DNA from 3 places in the Streptomyces sp. PL-25 genome. Region 2 is predicted to be linked to each of the others. Evidence: riboswitches for the same ligand, from Rfam matches in the RefSeq annotation. Region 2 holds a riboswitch; each other region holds the start of a gene.
The links. Region 2 has a riboswitch for cobalamin ahead of R4Z62_RS06920 (cobalamin biosynthesis protein). Riboswitches for the same ligand answer to the same signal wherever they lie in the genome.
Positions count from the first base shown of each region.

Region 1 (5,687 bases), 5.1 Mb from region 2:
CCGTCGGCCCGGAGGAGTGAGCGGTGAGCAGGACGTACGCGGGTGCCCGGCTGCGGCGGCTGCGCGAGGACCGCCGGATGAGCCAGGCCGAACTGGCCCGGGTGCTGTGCATCTCGCCCAGCTATCTGAACCAGATGGAGCACGACTCCCGCCCGCTCACCGTGCCCGTGCTGCTCCGGCTGACCGAGACCTTCGGCATCGACCCGGGCTTCTTCTCCGAGCGCGACACCACCCGGCTGGTGGCCGACCTGCGCGAGGCGCTGGCCGGGGAGATCGCCGAGTCCCGGGTCACCGCGGCCGATCTCGCCGACCTGGCCTCCCGGACGCCCGCCGTGGCCCGGGTGCTGCTGGACCTCGGCCGCCGCAACCAGGAGCTGTCCGAGCGGCTGGCCGGTGCCACCGACGGCCGGGACGGCGCGCGCACCCCCGCCTCCTCACCGCACGAGGAGGTACGGGACTTCTTCTACCGGCGACGCAACTACCTGCACGGCACCGACCTCGCCGCCGAGGACCTGGCCGCGCGGATCGGGGTCCGGCCGGGCGAGACGACCGCCGCCCTCACCACCCGGCTCGCCGCCTCCCACGGCGTCCACCTGGCCGCCGAGACCGGCGACCGGCTGCACCACTACGACGAGACCACCCGCACCCTGCACCTGTCCCCGCGGCTGCGCCCCGGCCGCCGCGCCTTCCGCATGGCCACCCAGCTCGCCCTGCTGGAACACGGCGACGACTTCGGGCGGCTGGCCGCCGAGGACTTCGCACCCGGCACCCCGGCCCACGGCCTGACCCGCATCGGCATCGCCCACTACTTCGCCGCCGCGCTGATCCTCCCGTACACCTCGTTCCACGCGGCGGCGGAGGAGGCCCGCTACGACATCGAACGCCTCACCGACCACTACGGAGTGGGCTACGAGACCGTCTGCCACCGGCTGAGCACCCTCCAGCGCCCCCGGCTGCTCGGCGTCCCCTTCTCCTTCGTCCGCGTCGACCGGGCCGGCAACATGTCCAAGCGCCAGTCGGCCACCGACTTCCACTTCTCCCGGGCCGGCGGCACCTGCCCGCTGTGGAACGTGTACGAGGCGTTCGCCGTGCCCGGCCGCATCCATGTGCAGATCGCCGCCATGCCCGACGGGCGCCGCTACCTGTGGACCGCCCGCGCCGTCACCCGGCACCGCGGCGGCTGGGGCGAGCCCGGCCGGGTCTACGCCATCGGCCTGGGCTGCGAGATCCGCCACGCCCACCGCCTCGTCTACTCGGAGGGCCTGGACCTCGACAACGCCGCGGCGGCCACCCCCATCGGCATGGGCTGCCGCGTCTGCGAACGCCTCGACTGCTCGCAGCGGGCCGCGCCACCGCTCGGCCGCCCGCTGCTCATCGACCACCACAGCAGCACCTTCGTGCCCTACCCGGTCACGGGCGCCGGGCCGCTCACCTAGGGCCTCTCGTCCGGATCATGCCGGGCTCGCGTGCCCTGGTGCCTCATCCGGCCTGATCCGAACGAAAGACCCTGGGCCGGGAGCGGAAAAACCCTGGCACGGTGGTGCGACCGGGGCGGAGACTCCTCCCATGGCTGACATGGGCGCGTTCCGGGAGGCGGTCCTCGCGCACGGGACGTCGGGCGGCCCCGGCGGTCCCGTGCGCGAACTGGCCGCACTGCTGCCCGTACGGACCGCCGTCCTGCTCGAAGGGCCGAGCGACGCGGCGGCGGTCGACGCGCTGGCCGCCCGGCACGGCCGGGACCTGGCGGCCGAGGGCGTCTGCGTGCTGCCGATGGGCGGTGTCACCAACGTCGGGCGCTTCACCCGCCTCCTCGGCCCCGCCGGCCTCGGCCTGCGCCTCACCGGACTGTGCGACGAGGGGGAGCGCCGCTACTACGCCCGCGCCCTCGCCGCGGCAGGCACGGCACCGGGCGCGTACTTCGTGTGCGCGGCGGACCTGGAGGACGAACTCGTCCGCGCCCTGGGCGTCGCCCGCGTCGAGGAACTGATCCGGGACGAGGGCGACCTGCGCGCCCTGCGGACCTTCGAGAACCAGCCCGCGCAGCGCGAGCGCACCGCGCACCAGCGGATGCGGCGCTTCCTCGGCACCAAGAAGGGCCGCAAGATCCACTACGGCCGGGTCCTCGTGGAGGCCCTCGACCCGGGACACGTACCGGCGCCGCTCGCCGCCCTGCTCGCCCGAGTGTGAGCGCCGGGCGGCGCTCCGTCCGACCCCTCGTGAATCCCCGTACCGAATAGGGGGTTCGCGGCGGCCATAGGGGGGTCCGGGGAACGGGGCCCGCTGCTATACATGAATCACCAGTGCCTGCGAAGCGGGGAAGCCGGTGAGAATCCGGCACGGTCCCGCCACTGTGACCGGGGAGAAATCCCCGGAAGTCAGATTGCCGCCCGCAGGTGTCACGACGAGGCCCACGAGGATGGTGCTGATGCGTTACGGGAATCTCCCGCATGCCGAGACAGGGCGCCGCACGCTTTCGGCGCCGGTTTTCTCCATCCTCGCCTAGCTCCGTCGGGGGCATGTTCCGGCGTGCCCGCGCGCACGCGTTCCACGGTGACCGCACGCGAACCGACCGCCCCGGCGGCCGATTCCGCGGCCGTCCTGTGCCGCGTGGCCCGCGCACCGCCCCTTCGACACCGCCGATTCCGCGTGCGTGAGCATCCGGGGATGGGAAGAGAAGAAGTGACAAAGATCGTTCTCTGGCGTCCGATGTACGATTCCTCGGGCGCCGACAGACTGCGCGGCCTCGGTGCCGAAGTCGTCGTCGTGGATTCCTCCGAGGAATCCGAGGTGATGGCGGCGGTGGCCGACGCCGATGCGCTCTGGGTGCGCTATCCCGAGAAAGTCAGCCGCCGGATACTCGCGGCGGCACCCCGGCTCACCGTCGTCTCCACCTCCGGATTCGGCACCGACAACGTCGACATCGAGGCGGCCACCGAATTCGGGATCCTCGTCGTCAACCAGCTCGGTTTCGGCCGGATCCCGGTCAGCGAACACATCGTCATGCTGATCCTGGCCACACTCAAACAGCTCCACTGGGCCGACCCGGCCACCCGCGACGGCTCCGCCTGGCGGCAGCGCAGCGACCTCAGCCTCCACGAACTGCACGGCAAGACGGTGGGCGTCGTCGGACTCGGCTACGTCGGCGCCGAGACCGCCCGAAAGCTGACCGCCGGTTTCGGCGCGGACGTACTCGCCTACGACCCGTACGCCGATCCCCGCATCGCCCATCTGGTCGGCGCCGAACTCGTCACCTCCCTCGACGAGTTGCTGTCCCGGTCCACGATCCTCGCGCTCGCGCCCGCCCTGACCGCGACCTCGCGGCAGATGATCGGCGCCGACCAGCTCGCCCGGCTGCCGCGCGGCTCCTTCGTCGTCAACTGCTCCCGCGGCGGCGTCCTCGACACCGAGGCGCTGGTCGCCGCGCTGGAGAGCGGCCACATCGCGGCGGCCGGACTCGACGTCGTCGAACCGGAGCCGCTGCCCGCCGGGCACCCGCTGCTCAGCCACCCGCGCGTCATCCTCACCCCGCACACCGCCGGACTGACCGCCGAGACCATCGTGCGGATGACCGACTCCGCGGTCACCCAGCTCGGGACGGCGCTGCGCGGCGACCTCCCCGCCGCCCCGGTCAACCGCGCCGCCTGGGACGGCGACCGGTCGCGCCGCAGGACCGTGCTCCCGTAGACCGCCGCGCACGGACCCAGGAACTCCCCAGGAAGGACGCCCAGTGGCTCACACACGCACCACACCGGCAGACACCCCCCTCGGCGACGGTTTCCACCTGTACGACACCACCCTCCGCGACGGCGCGCAGCGCGAGGGGATCTCCTACTCCGTCGCGGAGAAGCTCACCACCGCCCGCACCCTGGACGCCCTGGGCGTCGGCTTCATCGAGGGCGGCTGGCCGGGCGCGCTGCCCAAGGACACCGCGTTCTTCGCCCGCGCGGCGGACGAACTGCACCTGGAACACGCCGCGTTGGTCGCCTTCGGCAGCACCCGCAAACCCGGCCGCAGCGCGGAGCGGGATCCGCAGGTACAGGCCCTGCTCCACTCCCGGGCCCCGGTGATCACCCTGGTCGCCAAGTCCGACCGGCGCCACATCGAACGGGCGCTGCGCACGGACGTGGCGGAGAACTGCGCGATGGTACGGGACACCGTGCGCCTCCTGGTGGCCGAGGGCCGCCGGGTCTTCCTCGACGCCGAGCACTTCTTCGACGGCTACGCCGCCGACCCCGCCACCGCGCTGCGAGTGCTGGACGCCGCCATGGGCGCGGGCGCCGACGTCGCCGTCCTGTGCGACACCAACGGCGGCCAGCTCCCCGGCCGGCTCGCCGAGACCGTCGGCGAGGTCGCCGCCCGCACCGGGTTCCGTATCGGCATCCACTGCCAGGACGACACCGGGTGCGCCGTGGCCAACACCATCGCCGCCGTGGAGGCGGGCGCCACCCACGTCCAGTGCACCGCCAACGGCTACGGCGAACGGGCGGGCAACGCCGACCTGTTCGCGGTCATCGGCAACCTCACCACCAAGCTCGGCATGCCGGTGGTGCCGCGCACCCGGCTCGGCGACCTGACCCGCACCGCCCACGCCCTCGCCGAGACCGCGCACATCAGCCCCGACCGGCACCAGCCCTACGTCGGCGCGGCGGCCTTCGCCCACAAGGCGGGCCTGCACGCCAGCGCGATCAAGGTGGACCCCGCGCTCTACCACCACATCGACCCGGACGTCGTGGGCAACGGCACCCGCATCCTGGTGAGCGAGATGGCCGGGCGCACCAGCCTGGAACTCAAGTGCCTGGAACTCGGCTTCGGACTCGACGACCTGGAAGCCCTCTCCCGGGCGGTCGCCCGGATCAAGCGCCTGGAGGCGGGCGGCTGGTCCTTCGAGGCGGCGGACGCCTCCCTGGAACTGCTCCTGCACGACGAACTGACGGCCGGTGAGCCCGGCGGCCAGGGCGGGCCGGGACGCCCGTTCCCGCCCTTCACCCCCCTGTCGTACCAGGTCGTGGAGCGCCGCGCCCCGGACGGCGCGGTCGTCTCCGAGGCGACGGTCCGGCTGAGCCTCCCGGACCCGGACGGCACCCCCGACACCCCCGACACCCCCAGCACCGCCCCGGCGACCGGCCGGAGCACCCGGGAGGCCACCGCCACCGCCGAGGGCAACGGCCCCCTCGAAGCGCTCGACGCGGCCCTGCGCCGGGCCCTCGCCCCGCACCTGCCGTGGCTCGACGAGGTCCGCCTCGCCGACCACAGCGTCCGCGTCCTGGACGCGGTGGCCGAGCGCTCCGCGGACGGTTCCGCGGACGGCACCGCGCTGACCCGCGTCCTCGTCGTCTCCCGCGACGCCCAACGGGAGTGGACCACGACCGGCGTACACGCCAGTGTCGTCGTCGCCGCCATGCGGGCCCTGACCGACGCCCTCGCCCACAAGGCACTGCGGGCCGCCGGACGGCCCCGGGCGAGCGTCCCGGCCTCCTGACCGCCGACGCGCCTGCGCACCTCCCCACGCGGTCACCGCTACTCCTCCGGACCCCGTCACCGCCCCTGCTCCGGCCCCCTCCCGGCCCCGCCGTGTCCCCGCGCGCGGACACGGCGGCCGGGGCGCCGGACGGCGCCCCGGCGCCCGACCGCCCGCGCCGCACCCCGAAGAGGGGGCCGATAGGGTGTCCCCGCGCGGCGTGCGGGCC
Region 1 covers NZ_CP136997.1:6,699,913-6,705,599, forward strand. The annotation lists gene R4Z62_RS29840 (short-chain fatty acyl-CoA regulator family protein) at 24-1,436, shown strand; gene R4Z62_RS29845 (TOPRIM nucleotidyl transferase/hydrolase domain-containing protein) at 1,567-2,187, shown strand; adenosylcobalamin (AdoCbl) riboswitch at 2,289-2,433, shown strand; gene R4Z62_RS29850 (NAD(P)-dependent oxidoreductase) at 2,707-3,684, shown strand; gene cimA (citramalate synthase) at 3,728-5,479, shown strand.
Region 1: linked by a shared signal. The riboswitch ahead of R4Z62_RS29850 (NAD(P)-dependent oxidoreductase) and the one ahead of R4Z62_RS06920 (cobalamin biosynthesis protein) in region 2 are both predicted to bind cobalamin.

Region 2 (5,687 bases):
CACATCGTCCGGGGTGAGCCGGTCGTAGGGGACGCCCGACGGGGTGACGAGGACGGTGTCCCCCACCCGTACCGACACATTGCCCGAGGTCCCGACAACCAGGCCGTCGACGACGGTGCGGCGGGCCGTGTCCACCAGGTCCCGCCAGGCGCGGGCCAACTCGTCCTCGTCCGGCGGCGCCTCCCCCGTCGCCCGGGTCTCGTGTGTCTCCCGTGCCCCCTGGTGCTCCTGAGTCCCGCGCGTGCCGCTCGCGCGTCCCGTGTGCCCGATCTCCCGCCGTCGTTCAGCCATGCGGCGATCCTGCCAGCCCGGCGGGGGTCCGGACCGGAAGCGGATCTCCCGGAAGTGGGAGACAAGCCACAGGTTCGGACACCACCGCGACCGTCCCAGTTCACCTTCCGTTCACCCGGGTTACCTACGTTCGACGAGCCAATGACGCTCGAACGATTGCCTGGGTAAATGGAAAGCTTCTCGCTGATCCTCGCGATTGTGGTGGTAACCGCACTCGCGTTTGATTTCACGAACGGTTTCCACGACACCGCCAACGCGATGGCCACCACCATCTCCACCGGCGCACTCAAGCCCAAGGTCGCGGTGGCCATGTCCGCCGCGCTGAACCTGGTGGGCGCGTTCCTCTCCGTGGAGGTCGCCAACACGATCTCCAAGGGTCTCGTCGACGAGACCGGCATCCGTCCCGAGGTCATCTTCGCCGCCCTGGTCGGCGCGATCCTCTGGAATCTGCTGACCTGGCTGGTCGGGCTCCCGTCCAGTTCCTCGCACGCCCTGCTGGGCGGTCTGATCGGCGCCACCATCGCCTCGGCCGGCGTCGGTGCCGTGCACGGCGACGTCCTGGTCACCAAGGTCATGATCCCGGCGGTCGCCGCGCCGGTCGTCGCGGGCGTCGCCGCGGTGGTCGCGACCCGGCTGTCGTACAGGATCGGCGCGAAGACGGACGGCAGGGCCGCCGAGAAGGGCCACCGGGTCGGGCAGATCGCCTCCGCGGGCCTGGTCTCGCTGGCGCACGGCACCAACGACGCGCAGAAGACGATGGGCATCATCACCCTCGCCCTGATCGCCGGCGGTGCCGTCTCCCCCGGCGCCAACCCTCCCACCTGGGTGATCCTCTCCGCGGGTCTGGCCATCGCGCTCGGCACCTACATCGGCGGCTGGCGCATCATCCGCACCATGGGCACGGGCCTGACCGACCTCCGGCCGCAGCAGGGCTTCGCCGCCCAGACCAGCTCGGCCGCGGCCATCCTGGCCTCCTCCCACCTGGGCTTCTCGCTCTCCACCACGCATGTCGTCTCCGGCTCGGTGATGGGTGCGGGCCTGGGCCGCAAGGGCGGCGTGGTCCGCTGGTCCACCGCGGGCCGCATGGCCGTCGCCTGGGTGCTGACGCTGCCGGCCGCCGCGGTGGTCGGCGCGGGCGCCGAGGTCGTCACCGGCCTGGGTGACTGGGGCACCGCGCTGGTCGCCGTGTTCCTGGTGGCCGCGAGCTTCGCGATCTGGAAGATCTCCCGCCGCCAGGTCGTCGACCACACCAACGTCAACGCGACCGAGCCCGCCGCCGGGGAACCGGCCGGCGTGGTGACCCAGGCGATCGCCGCGGTGGCCCCGCCCCCGGCCGCGGCACCGGCGGCGCCCCTGGCGGGCGCGGCGGCGGCCGACGGCCTCATGGCCACCATCCCCGCCCCGGCGCCCGTCCCCGTCCTCGACCCGAGCCCGGTCGCGGCCCCGGCGGCGGCCACCCCGCCCGCCGCCGCCGTCTGACCGCGCGCCCCACCCGGCTCCCGAGAATCAAGAAAGCAGCTCCGACATGAAGATCGACTGGGCGGCCCTCGGTTCCGTCTTCGGCGTCAGCCTCGTGGCCACCGTCGGCCTGGTGGTCCTGTTCACCCTCGGCATCGCGGGCCTGTCCCGCCGCGAGGCCGCGTCGACCCGCGGCGAGTCGGCCCTCGCCGCCACCGCCGGTGCCTATGCGTGCTTCGCGCTGTGTGCGGCGGCTGTCGCCTACGGAATTTCCCTGATTCTGGGCTGACCACAGGAAGCCCTGCGGCCACTCAGCCCCCGGCCGCACCGACCGCATCAACCCCCGTGAGTCGTTCTATGACGCTTACGGGGGTTTTTGCTGTCTTCGACCACTCTTCACGACCTCAGCGAAACGACACATGTCATACTGACAGAGGCTGGTCGCCGTGGTCTAAGTCACCTACTCTAGTGGGTAGTTAACTGTTCGATGGTGGCAGCCCGACAAGTCAACGCCGACATGTGGCAGGGAGCACCATGCCAAGAGACATCGATCCGAGCCTCAACCGACGCAGGCTGCGAATCGAACTGCGCAAGGCACGCGAGAACGCCGGGTTGACCCAGCGGGACACCGCGAAGGCCCTCGAATGGTCGCTCTCCAAACTGATCAGGATCGAGGCCGGGACGGTCAGTCTCGGGGTCACGGACCTGCGGGCCCTGCTCCAGTTGTACGAGGTCACGGACGCCGGTCTGGTCGCGGAGCTGGAGGACGCGGCACGCGGCTCGAAAGGACAGTCATGGTGGGCGCAGTACAGCGACGTGGTGTCGCCCCAGTACGCCTTGTACCTGGGGTACGAGGGGTCGGCGGACACGATCCGCATGTACAACCCGACCATCCTGCCGGGGCTCGTGCAGACGGAGGACTACGCCACGGCGCTGCTGGCCCCCATGGCCCCCGAGTCACGGGTCCGGCAGCAGGTGGACCTGCGGCTCACCCGTCAGGAGCGGTTCTTCGACACGGGCGACGGTCCCGAGATGAACATCATCCTGGACGAGGCGGCCGTCCGGCGTCAGATCGGCGGTCCCTCGGTGATGCGCCGGCAGCTCGACCACCTGGCGACCCTGGCGGAGCACCCGCGCACCACGCTCCGGGTGCTGCCCTTCTCGGCGGGAGCGCACTTCAGCGTCACCACCGCGTTCATCCTGCTCACGTTCAAGGACGACGACGACCTCACCTTCATCGAAGGTCCGGGAGGCGGTCTGTCGAGCCGGGGCGACCTGGGGCTGGAGGTCCGCTACCAGGAGTGCTTCGAGGAGATCGGTCCAAGGGCGTACGAGGGCGACCGGATGAGTGAGCTGCTGGCGTCGGTCAGGGAGAGTCTGGACAACAGCTGAACCGGGCGGGGACGACCCGGGCGGGAACGGGGGAGGCCCCATGGCGGTCTTCGGAATACGGGCGTGGTGGCAGCGCCTGCGCGCAGGTACGGAGCCGGAGGGCGCCGTGGCTCTCGACGACAACTCGCTCAAGAAGGAGGCCATGCAGAGTCCGGACCTGACCGACGCTCTGATCCGGCTGGAGAGCGCGCGGGTCGCCGGTGAGATCCGGCTGATGTCGGTGCGGCTGCTGCTGGGCACCGCCTGTGGCAGCGTCCTGCTGCTGAGTGTCGCCCTGGCCGCCCGGGTCGCGCCCAGCCTGCCCTTCGGCGCCGCCACTCCGCTCACCACGACGATCGCGGGGGCCGGCGGAGCGGCGGTCGTCGCGGCGGCGGGCGCGGGACTGGGCAGAGCGATGGGGCGGCGCTCCGGCGGCACCGGCCGGCGGGAGATCAGCGAGGGGGTTCGCTCCGGGGCTGAACCGCCGCAAGGGCACGGCTCAGCACCCGGAGCCGGTCCGTGAGCGGCGTCATCCCCCACCACAGGCCCGCGGCGACGGCGACCAGCACGGTCACCACCAGCCAGACCACCCCCCTGGCGACACCCCCCGGAACGAGGAGGGCCGCCAATGCCCCCGCCCCCACCGCGACGACGCCCGTCGCCGAGGAGAAGAGGATCAACGAGGCCACCGCCGAGGCGTGGCCCCCCGCCGAGCCCGGGGCCCTCACTCCTGCCGGGGCCGTTCGTCCGGCTCGTTCTCGCATGTGCGTCCCTCCCGTCCCCCCGGACGGATCATGAGCCGTCCGCTTCCGGGTCCACAAGCTCCTCCAGAAAACCACACCAGGCCGTCCGCCCGAAGGCGAGCCGTCCGCTCCCCGGGCACTTCGAGTCGCGCACGAGCGTGCGGCCTCGTTCGGCGGCCACCTCCACGCATTCCTGTCCGTCGCCCGAGTAGCTGCTCCTGACCCAAGCGCGCCCCGTCGGCTCCCTGCCTGCCAACGCCCACCTCCTTCAGCCCCCATGGGTGTTCATGACAGGAGTCTTCCCGGCTTCCATGCCGGGAAAGAGGCCAAAAGGAGCCGTTTCAAGTCCGCGGGCCCAGGCCGGGGATATGAGCCTCGGCACACCACCCCGCCGCAGGTCAACGGCAAGTTGACGGCTGTTCCGGGGCCGTGGTGGACTTCCGGGGCCATGTACGGCGGCAGAAGAGGAAGCCGGTGCGAATCCGGCGCGGTCCCGCCACTGTCACCGGGGAGGAACATCCCCGGGAGCCAGGAACTCTCGCCGCCGGTCACGTCGAACCAGGGCGCGGACACCCTGAGTGAGGACCATCGCCATGCGCGGCTGCCGACCGAGGTTCATCAGCGATTCCCTGACCGACCCCGCGGCCGGCTGACCCGATGGGTGCCGATCGCGTCTTCGCGTACGGCGCCGCCGCCGGCCTCCTCGGTGACCTGTTCCTCGGCGACCCGCGCCGCGGGCATCCGGTCGCCGTGTTCGGGCGGGCCGCGGGCGCCGTCGAACGTGTGCTGTGGCACGACCACCGTGGCTGGGGCGCGCTGCACACCGCCGTGTGCGCCGGTGGCGCCGTCGCGCTGGGGGCCGCCGCCGCCCGCGCCGCCCGCGCCCCCCGCTTCCCGTACACCGCCTCCGTCCTGCTGACCGGCGCCGCCACCTGGGCCGTGGTCGGCGGCACCTCGCTGGCCCGCGAGGCCCGCGCCGTCGGACGGGCCCTGGAGTCCGGCGACATCGAGGCCGCACGGGCGCGGCTGCCGCATCTGTGCGGACGCGACCCGCAGGCGCTGGACGCCGCCCAGATCGCCCGCGCGGTCGTCGAGTCGGTCGCCGAGAACACCTCCGACGCCGTGGTCGGCGCCCTCGTCTGGGGTGCCGTCGCGGGCGTGCCCGGCCTTCTCGGCTTCCGTGCCGTCAACACCCTGGACGCCATGGTCGGCCACAAGTCGCCCCGCCACCGGCGCTTCGGCTGGGCCTCCGCCCGCCTCGACGACCTGGCCGGCTGGCCGGGCGCCCGGCTGACCGCCGTCCTGGCCACCGCCGCGGGCGGCGATCCGCGCGGCGCCGTACGGGCCTGGCGCGCGGACGCCGGACGGCACCCGAGCCCCAACGCCGGGCCGGTGGAAGCCTCGTTCGCGGGCGCGCTCGGCGTCCGCCTCGGCGGCACGCTGTCGTACGCCGGGCGCGTGGAGCACCGGCCGGTGCTGAACGGCGCGGCGGGGCGCGCGGTGCAGGCCGGTGACATCGACCGGGCCGTACGGCTCTCACGGCGCGTGAGCTGGCTCGCGCTCGGCACGTGTGCCGCCGTGAAGCTCCTGTGCGGCCGTCGCGACCGTCGGACGAAGGGACGTACGTCATGAGCGGTGGCCGGGGCGGCGGGCTGCTCGTCGCCGGGACCACCTCCGACGCCGGCAAGAGCGTCGTCACCGCCGGGATCTGCCGGTGGCTGGTGCGCCAGGGTGTCAAGGTCGCGCCGTTCAAGGCGCAGAACATGTCCCTCAACTCGTTCGTCACCCGCGAGGGCGCCGAGATCGGCCGGGCACAGGCCATGC
Region 2 covers NZ_CP136997.1:1,552,218-1,557,904, forward strand. The annotation lists gene R4Z62_RS06890 (class II aldolase/adducin family protein) at 1-291, opposite strand, end outside; gene R4Z62_RS06895 (inorganic phosphate transporter) at 460-1,770, shown strand; gene R4Z62_RS06900 (hypothetical protein) at 1,817-2,038, shown strand; gene R4Z62_RS06905 (helix-turn-helix domain-containing protein) at 2,284-3,141, shown strand; gene R4Z62_RS06910 (hypothetical protein) at 3,182-3,643, shown strand; gene R4Z62_RS06915 (DUF397 domain-containing protein) at 3,913-4,119, opposite strand; cobalamin riboswitch at 4,280-4,420, shown strand; gene R4Z62_RS06920 (cobalamin biosynthesis protein) at 4,521-5,495, shown strand; gene R4Z62_RS06925 (cobyric acid synthase) at 5,492-5,687, shown strand, end outside.

Region 3 (5,687 bases), 3.4 Mb from region 2:
GTCCATCTCGCCGAGGCCGAGGAGACCATCGAGACCTCGCTGGCCACCCCCCGCGAGGCCGGGCTGCTCGGCACCGATGTCGGCCTGCCCATGCTGCTGCTCTCCCGGCACTCCCAGGACCGCACCGGCCAGCCCGTGGAGTGGGTGCGCTCGGTCTACCGCGGCGACCGCTACAAGTTCGTGGCGCGCCTGAAGAGGCCGATGGACTGATCCCGCCCTGCCCCGCCGTGCCCCTGCGCCCGGTCCCCGGACGGTGTCCGCGGAACCGGTATGCGGACAAGGGGTTCCGTTCGCTTGTCACCGTGACCTAGATTGCCTGCGCATCGCACCGGTGACCAGCACAGGAACGGAGCCGCACATGTCAGATGGGCCAGGAGTGGGCAAAGGGGTGGTGACACCCCTGCGGGTGGTCATCGGCCTCTGCCTCGTCGCGCCGTTCGTGGCGATGCTGTGGGTCGGTTCGTACGCGAAGACCGACCCCACGTTCATCGGCATCCCGTTCTTCTACTGGTACCAGATGCTGTGGGTGATCATCTCCACGGTCCTCACGGTGATCGCCTACCGGCTCTGGCAGCACGACCAGCGCGGGCGCCGCACCGGTGACTCCGCGTCCGCGAAGGGCGGTGCGGCCCGGTGAAGGACGGCGTCAACGGCGTCGCGCTCGGCGTCTTCATCTTCTTCTTCCTGCTCGTCACCGTCATGGGCTTCCTGGCAGCGCGCTGGCGCCGGGCGGACAACGAGCACAGCCTGGACGAGTGGGGCCTGGGCGGCCGGTCCTTCGGCACCTGGATCACCTGGTTCCTGCTCGGCGGCGACCTGTACACCGCCTACACGTTCGTGGCGGTGCCCGCGGCGATCTACGCGACCGGGGCCGCCGGGTTCTTCGCGGTGCCGTACACGATCCTGGTCTACCCGCTGATCTTCACCTTCCTGCCCCGGCTCTGGTCGGTCTCGCACAAGCACGGGTACGTGACGACGTCCGACTTCGTGCGCGGGCGGTTCGGCTCCAAGGGCCTGTCGCTGGCGGTGGCGCTCACCGGCATCCTCGCCACCATGCCGTACATCGCGCTCCAGCTCGTCGGCATCCAGGCGGTGCTGGACGTGATGGGCGTGGGCGGCGGCGAGAACACCAACTGGTTCGTGAAGGACCTGCCGCTGCTGATCGCCTTCGGCGTGCTGGCGGCGTACACGTACTCCTCGGGGCTGCGCGCGCCCGCGCTGATCGCGTTCGTGAAGGACGCGCTCATCTACATCGTCATCGCGGTCGCGATCATCTACATCCCGATCAAGCTGGGCGGGTTCGACGACATCTTCGCGGCGGCCTCCGAGAAGTACAGCAAGGCGGGGGCGGGCGGACTGGCACCGGCCCCGGGCGGCCAGTGGACGTACGCCACCCTGGCGCTGGGCTCCGCGCTGGCGCTGTTCATGTATCCGCACTCGATCACCGCCACGCTGTCCTCGCGCAGCCGCGAGGTGATCCGCCGCAACACCACGATCCTGCCGCTGTACTCGCTGATGCTGGGCCTGCTGGCGCTGCTCGGCTTCATGGCGATCGCGGCGGGCGTGAAGGTGCAGAACGGCCAGCTGGCCATCCCGCAGCTGTTCGAGGACATGTTCCCGGACTGGTTCACGGGCATCGCCTTCGCGGCCATCGGCATCGGCGCGCTGGTGCCGGCGGCGATCATGTCGATCGCGGCCGCGAACCTGTTCACCCGCAACATCTACAAGGACTTCATCAAGCCGGACGCGACGCCCAAGGAGGAGACCCGGGTCTCCAAGCTGGTCTCGCTGCTGGTGAAGGTGGGCGCGCTGGTCTTCGTGCTGACCATGGACAAGACCGTGGCCATCAACTTCCAGCTGCTCGGCGGGATCTGGATCCTGCAGACCTTCCCGGCCCTGGTCGGCGGCCTGTTCACCCGCTGGTTCCACCGCTGGGCGCTGCTGGCCGGCTGGGCGGTCGGCATGGTCTACGGCACGGTCGCGGCCTACGGGGTCGCCTCGCCGACGCAGAAGCACTTCGGCGGCTCGGCCAAGGAGATCCCGGGCATCGGCGAGATCGGCTACATCGGCATGACGGCGTTCGTGCTGAACGTGGCCGTCGCCGTGGTCCTGACCTTCGTCCTCAAGGCCCTGAAAGCCCCCGACGGCGTCGACGAGACCCGCCCGGAAGACTACACGGCCGACGCCGGGGACGCCGGTGTCTCCGTCGAGCTGCCGCCCGCCACCGCGGGCAGCGCCCACTGAGCGGACGCCCCCTTCGAGGAGGCCGACGCCCTCGACCGGGCCGACGGGCCGCCGGGAGAATCCGGCGGCCCGTCGCCGTGTCCGTGCGGCACACTCGGGGCCATGGACCTCGTGATCAGGCCGGCGCTGCCCGGCGAGTACGCCCCCCTGGGCGAGATCACCGCCCAGGCGTACCTCCGGGACGGTCTGCTGGACTTCGGAGCCGACGACCCGTATCTGGACGTGCTGCGGGACGTCGCCGGACGGGCGGCGGCCTGCGAGGTGCTGGTGGCCGTGGCGCGGGACGAGGTGCTCGGGCGGGGTCGCCTTCGTGCCGTCCGGCGGCCCCATGGCGGACATCGCGGGTCCCGGCGAGGCCGAGATGCGCATGCTCGCGGTCGACCGCGCGGCACGCGGCCGGGGCGCGGGCGCGAGGCCCTGGTGCGGGCCTGCGCGGACCGGGCGCGGGCCACCGCGGGCTGTGTCCGCCTGGTGCTGTCCACCCAGCGCGCCATGCACAGCGCGCACCGCCTCTACGAGCGCCTGGGCTTCGTCCGCACCCCGCGGCGCGACTGGAACCCCTTGCCCCACCTGGCCGACACCAGGCTGCTCACCTACGCGTTGACCCTCTGACACCCTCCGCAGTCGACGCGACACAACATATGGGGGTGGCTTCCACACCCGGCACAAGATGTATGCTCATGCTCGCTGTCGTCGCAGGGGAATCCGGTGCGAATCCGGAACTGTCCCGCAACGGTGTACTCGTACGCACATGCCCTTGAGGCCGCATACGAGCGTCAGTCCGAGGACCTGCCAACAGTGCGCCCGGCCGTCCGGTCCGGGTGTCTGACGTCCGGGCCTCGCGGAATGGGCCGGTGGACGCGGCGCCGTGCGCGCTCGTGCTGCCGCTCCCTGCCCTCGCCGAGGCTCCGTGCCGAGCGAGGGAGAGCCACACGTGACCATCGCGCCCGCCGATCCGGTCTCAGCCGAGGGCCGCCTGGAGAACGACGGTCCCGGTGCCGCGCTGCTGCGGACCCTGACCGAGCTGACCGCCGACCTCCCCGACGCCGACCCCGGCCGGGTCGCCGCCGCCGCGCTGCGCGGCCGTTCGGCCCGCGCGGACGAGGCGGAGCTGCGGGAGCTGGCCACCGAGGCCGCGGCCGGGCTCATCTCCGAGGACCCCGCCTACTCCCGGCTCGCCGCCCGCCTGCTGACGCTCTCCATCCGGTCCGAGGCCGCCTCCCAGGGCGTCACCTCCTTCACCGAGTCCGTCGCCGTGGGCCACCGGGAGGGACTGATCGCCGACCGGACCGCCGCGTTCACCCGGCTGCACGCGGCCCGTCTGGACGCGCTGGCCGACCCGTCCGCCGACGACCGCTTCGGCTACTTCGGCCTGCGCACCGTGCACAGCCGCTACCTGCTGCGGCACCCGATCACCCGCAAGGTGATCGAGACGCCCCAGCACTTCATGCTGCGGGTGGCCGCCGGCCTCGCCGAGGACGACAGCCCCCGGGCCGTCGACGAGGTCGCCGCGCTCTACGGGCTGATGAGCCGCCTGGACTACCTCCCCTCCTCCCCCACGCTCTTCAACTCCGGCACCCGCCACCCGCAGATGTCCTCCTGCTATCTGCTCGACTCCCCCAAGGACGAGCTGGACAGCATCTACGACCGCTACCACCAGGTCGCCCGGCTCTCCAAGCACGCGGGCGGCATCGGGCTGGCCTACTCCCGCATCCGCTCGCGCGGTTCGCTGATCCGCGGCACCAACGGGCACTCCAACGGCATCGTGCCGTTCCTGAAGACCCTCGACGCCTCGGTGGCCGCGGTGAACCAGGGCGGGCGGCGCAAGGGCGCGGCGGCCGTCTACCTGGAGACCTGGCACTCCGACATCGAGGAGTTCCTGGAGCTGCGCGACAACACCGGTGAGGACGCGCGCCGCACCCACAACCTCAACCTGGCGCACTGGGTACCGGACGAGTTCATGCGCCGGGTCAACGCCGACGCGCAATGGTCGCTGTTCTCCCCGGCGGACGTGCCGGAGCTGGTGGACCTGTGGGGCGACGAGTTCGACGCGGCCTACCGCAGGGCCGAGGAGGCCGGGCTCGCGCAGAAGACGATGCCCGCCCGCGAGCTGTACGGCCGGATGATGCGCACCCTGGCGCAGACCGGCAACGGCTGGATGACCTTCAAGGACGCCGCCAACCGCACCGCCAACCAGACGGCGGAGCCCGGCCACGTCATCCACTCCTCGAACCTGTGCACGGAGATCCTGGAGGTCACCGACGACGGGGAGACGGCGGTCTGCAACCTCGGCTCGGTCAACCTCGGCGCCTTCGCCGACCCCGAGACGGGTGACCTGGACTGGGAGCGGCTGGACGAGACGGTCCGCACCGCCGTCACCTTCCTGGACCGGGTCGTCGACATCAACTTCTACCCGACCGAGCAGGCGGGCCGCTCCAACTCCCGCTGGCGGCCGGTCGGCCTGGGCGCGATGGGCCTCCAGGACGTCTTCTTCAAGCTGCGGCTGCCGTTCGAGTCCCCCGAGGCGAAGGCCCTGTCGACCCGCATCGCCGAGCGGATCATGCTGGCCGCCTACGAGGCGTCCACCGACCTCGCCGAGCGCAACACGCCCCTGCCCGCCTGGGAGAAGACCCGCGCCGCCCGGGGCGTGCTGCACCCCGACCACTACGACGTGGAGCTGACCTGGCCCGAGCGCTGGGCGGCCCTGCGCGAGCGGATCGCCGCCGTCGGCATGCGCAACTCGCTGCTGCTGGCCATCGCGCCGACCGCCACCATCGCCTCCATCGCGGGCGTCTACGAGTGCATCGAGCCGCAGGTCTCCAACCTGTTCAAGCGCGAGACGCTCTCGGGTGAGTTCCTCCAGGTCAACTCCTACCTGGTGCGCGACCTCAAGACGCTCGGCGTCTGGGACGCCCGTACCCGCGAGGCGCTGCGCGAGTCCAACGGCTCGGTGCAGGACCTCGCGTGGATCCCGGAGGACGTACGGCGGCTGTACCGCACGGCGTGGGAGATCGGGCAGCGCTCTCTGATCGACATGGCCGCGGCCCGCACCCCGTTCCTCGACCAGGCGCAGTCGCTCAACCTGTTCCTGGAGACGCCGACCATCGGCAAGCTCTCCTCGATGTACGCCTACGCCTGGAAGCAGGGTCTGAAGACCACCTACTACCTGCGCTCCCGTCCGGCGACCCGGATCGCCCGCGCCGCCCAGGCGCAGACCCGCGCCGCCGTCCCCGCCCAGCAGGTGGCCGACCCCGACGCGGTCGCCTGCTCCCTTGAGAACCCCGAGTCCTGCGAGGCCTGCCAGTGATGACCAGCACCACCCGTGACAAGAACCTGCTCGACCCGGGCTTCGAACTGACCCTGCGTCCCATGCGGTACCCGGACTTCTACGACCGCTACCGGGACGCCATCAAGAACACCTGGCACGTGGAGGAGGTCGACCT
Region 3 covers NZ_CP136997.1:4,963,696-4,969,382, reverse strand. The annotation lists gene R4Z62_RS22545 (GntR family transcriptional regulator) at 1-210, shown strand, start outside; gene R4Z62_RS22540 (DUF3311 domain-containing protein) at 359-637, shown strand; gene mctP (monocarboxylate uptake permease MctP) at 634-2,244, shown strand; partial or broken gene R4Z62_RS22530 (GNAT family N-acetyltransferase) at 2,347-2,856, shown strand; cobalamin riboswitch at 2,919-3,055, shown strand; gene R4Z62_RS22525 (ribonucleoside-diphosphate reductase subunit alpha) at 3,179-5,551, shown strand; gene R4Z62_RS22520 (ribonucleotide-diphosphate reductase subunit beta) at 5,551-5,687, shown strand, end outside.
Region 3: linked by a shared signal. The riboswitch ahead of R4Z62_RS22525 (ribonucleoside-diphosphate reductase subunit alpha) and the one ahead of R4Z62_RS06920 (cobalamin biosynthesis protein) in region 2 are both predicted to bind cobalamin.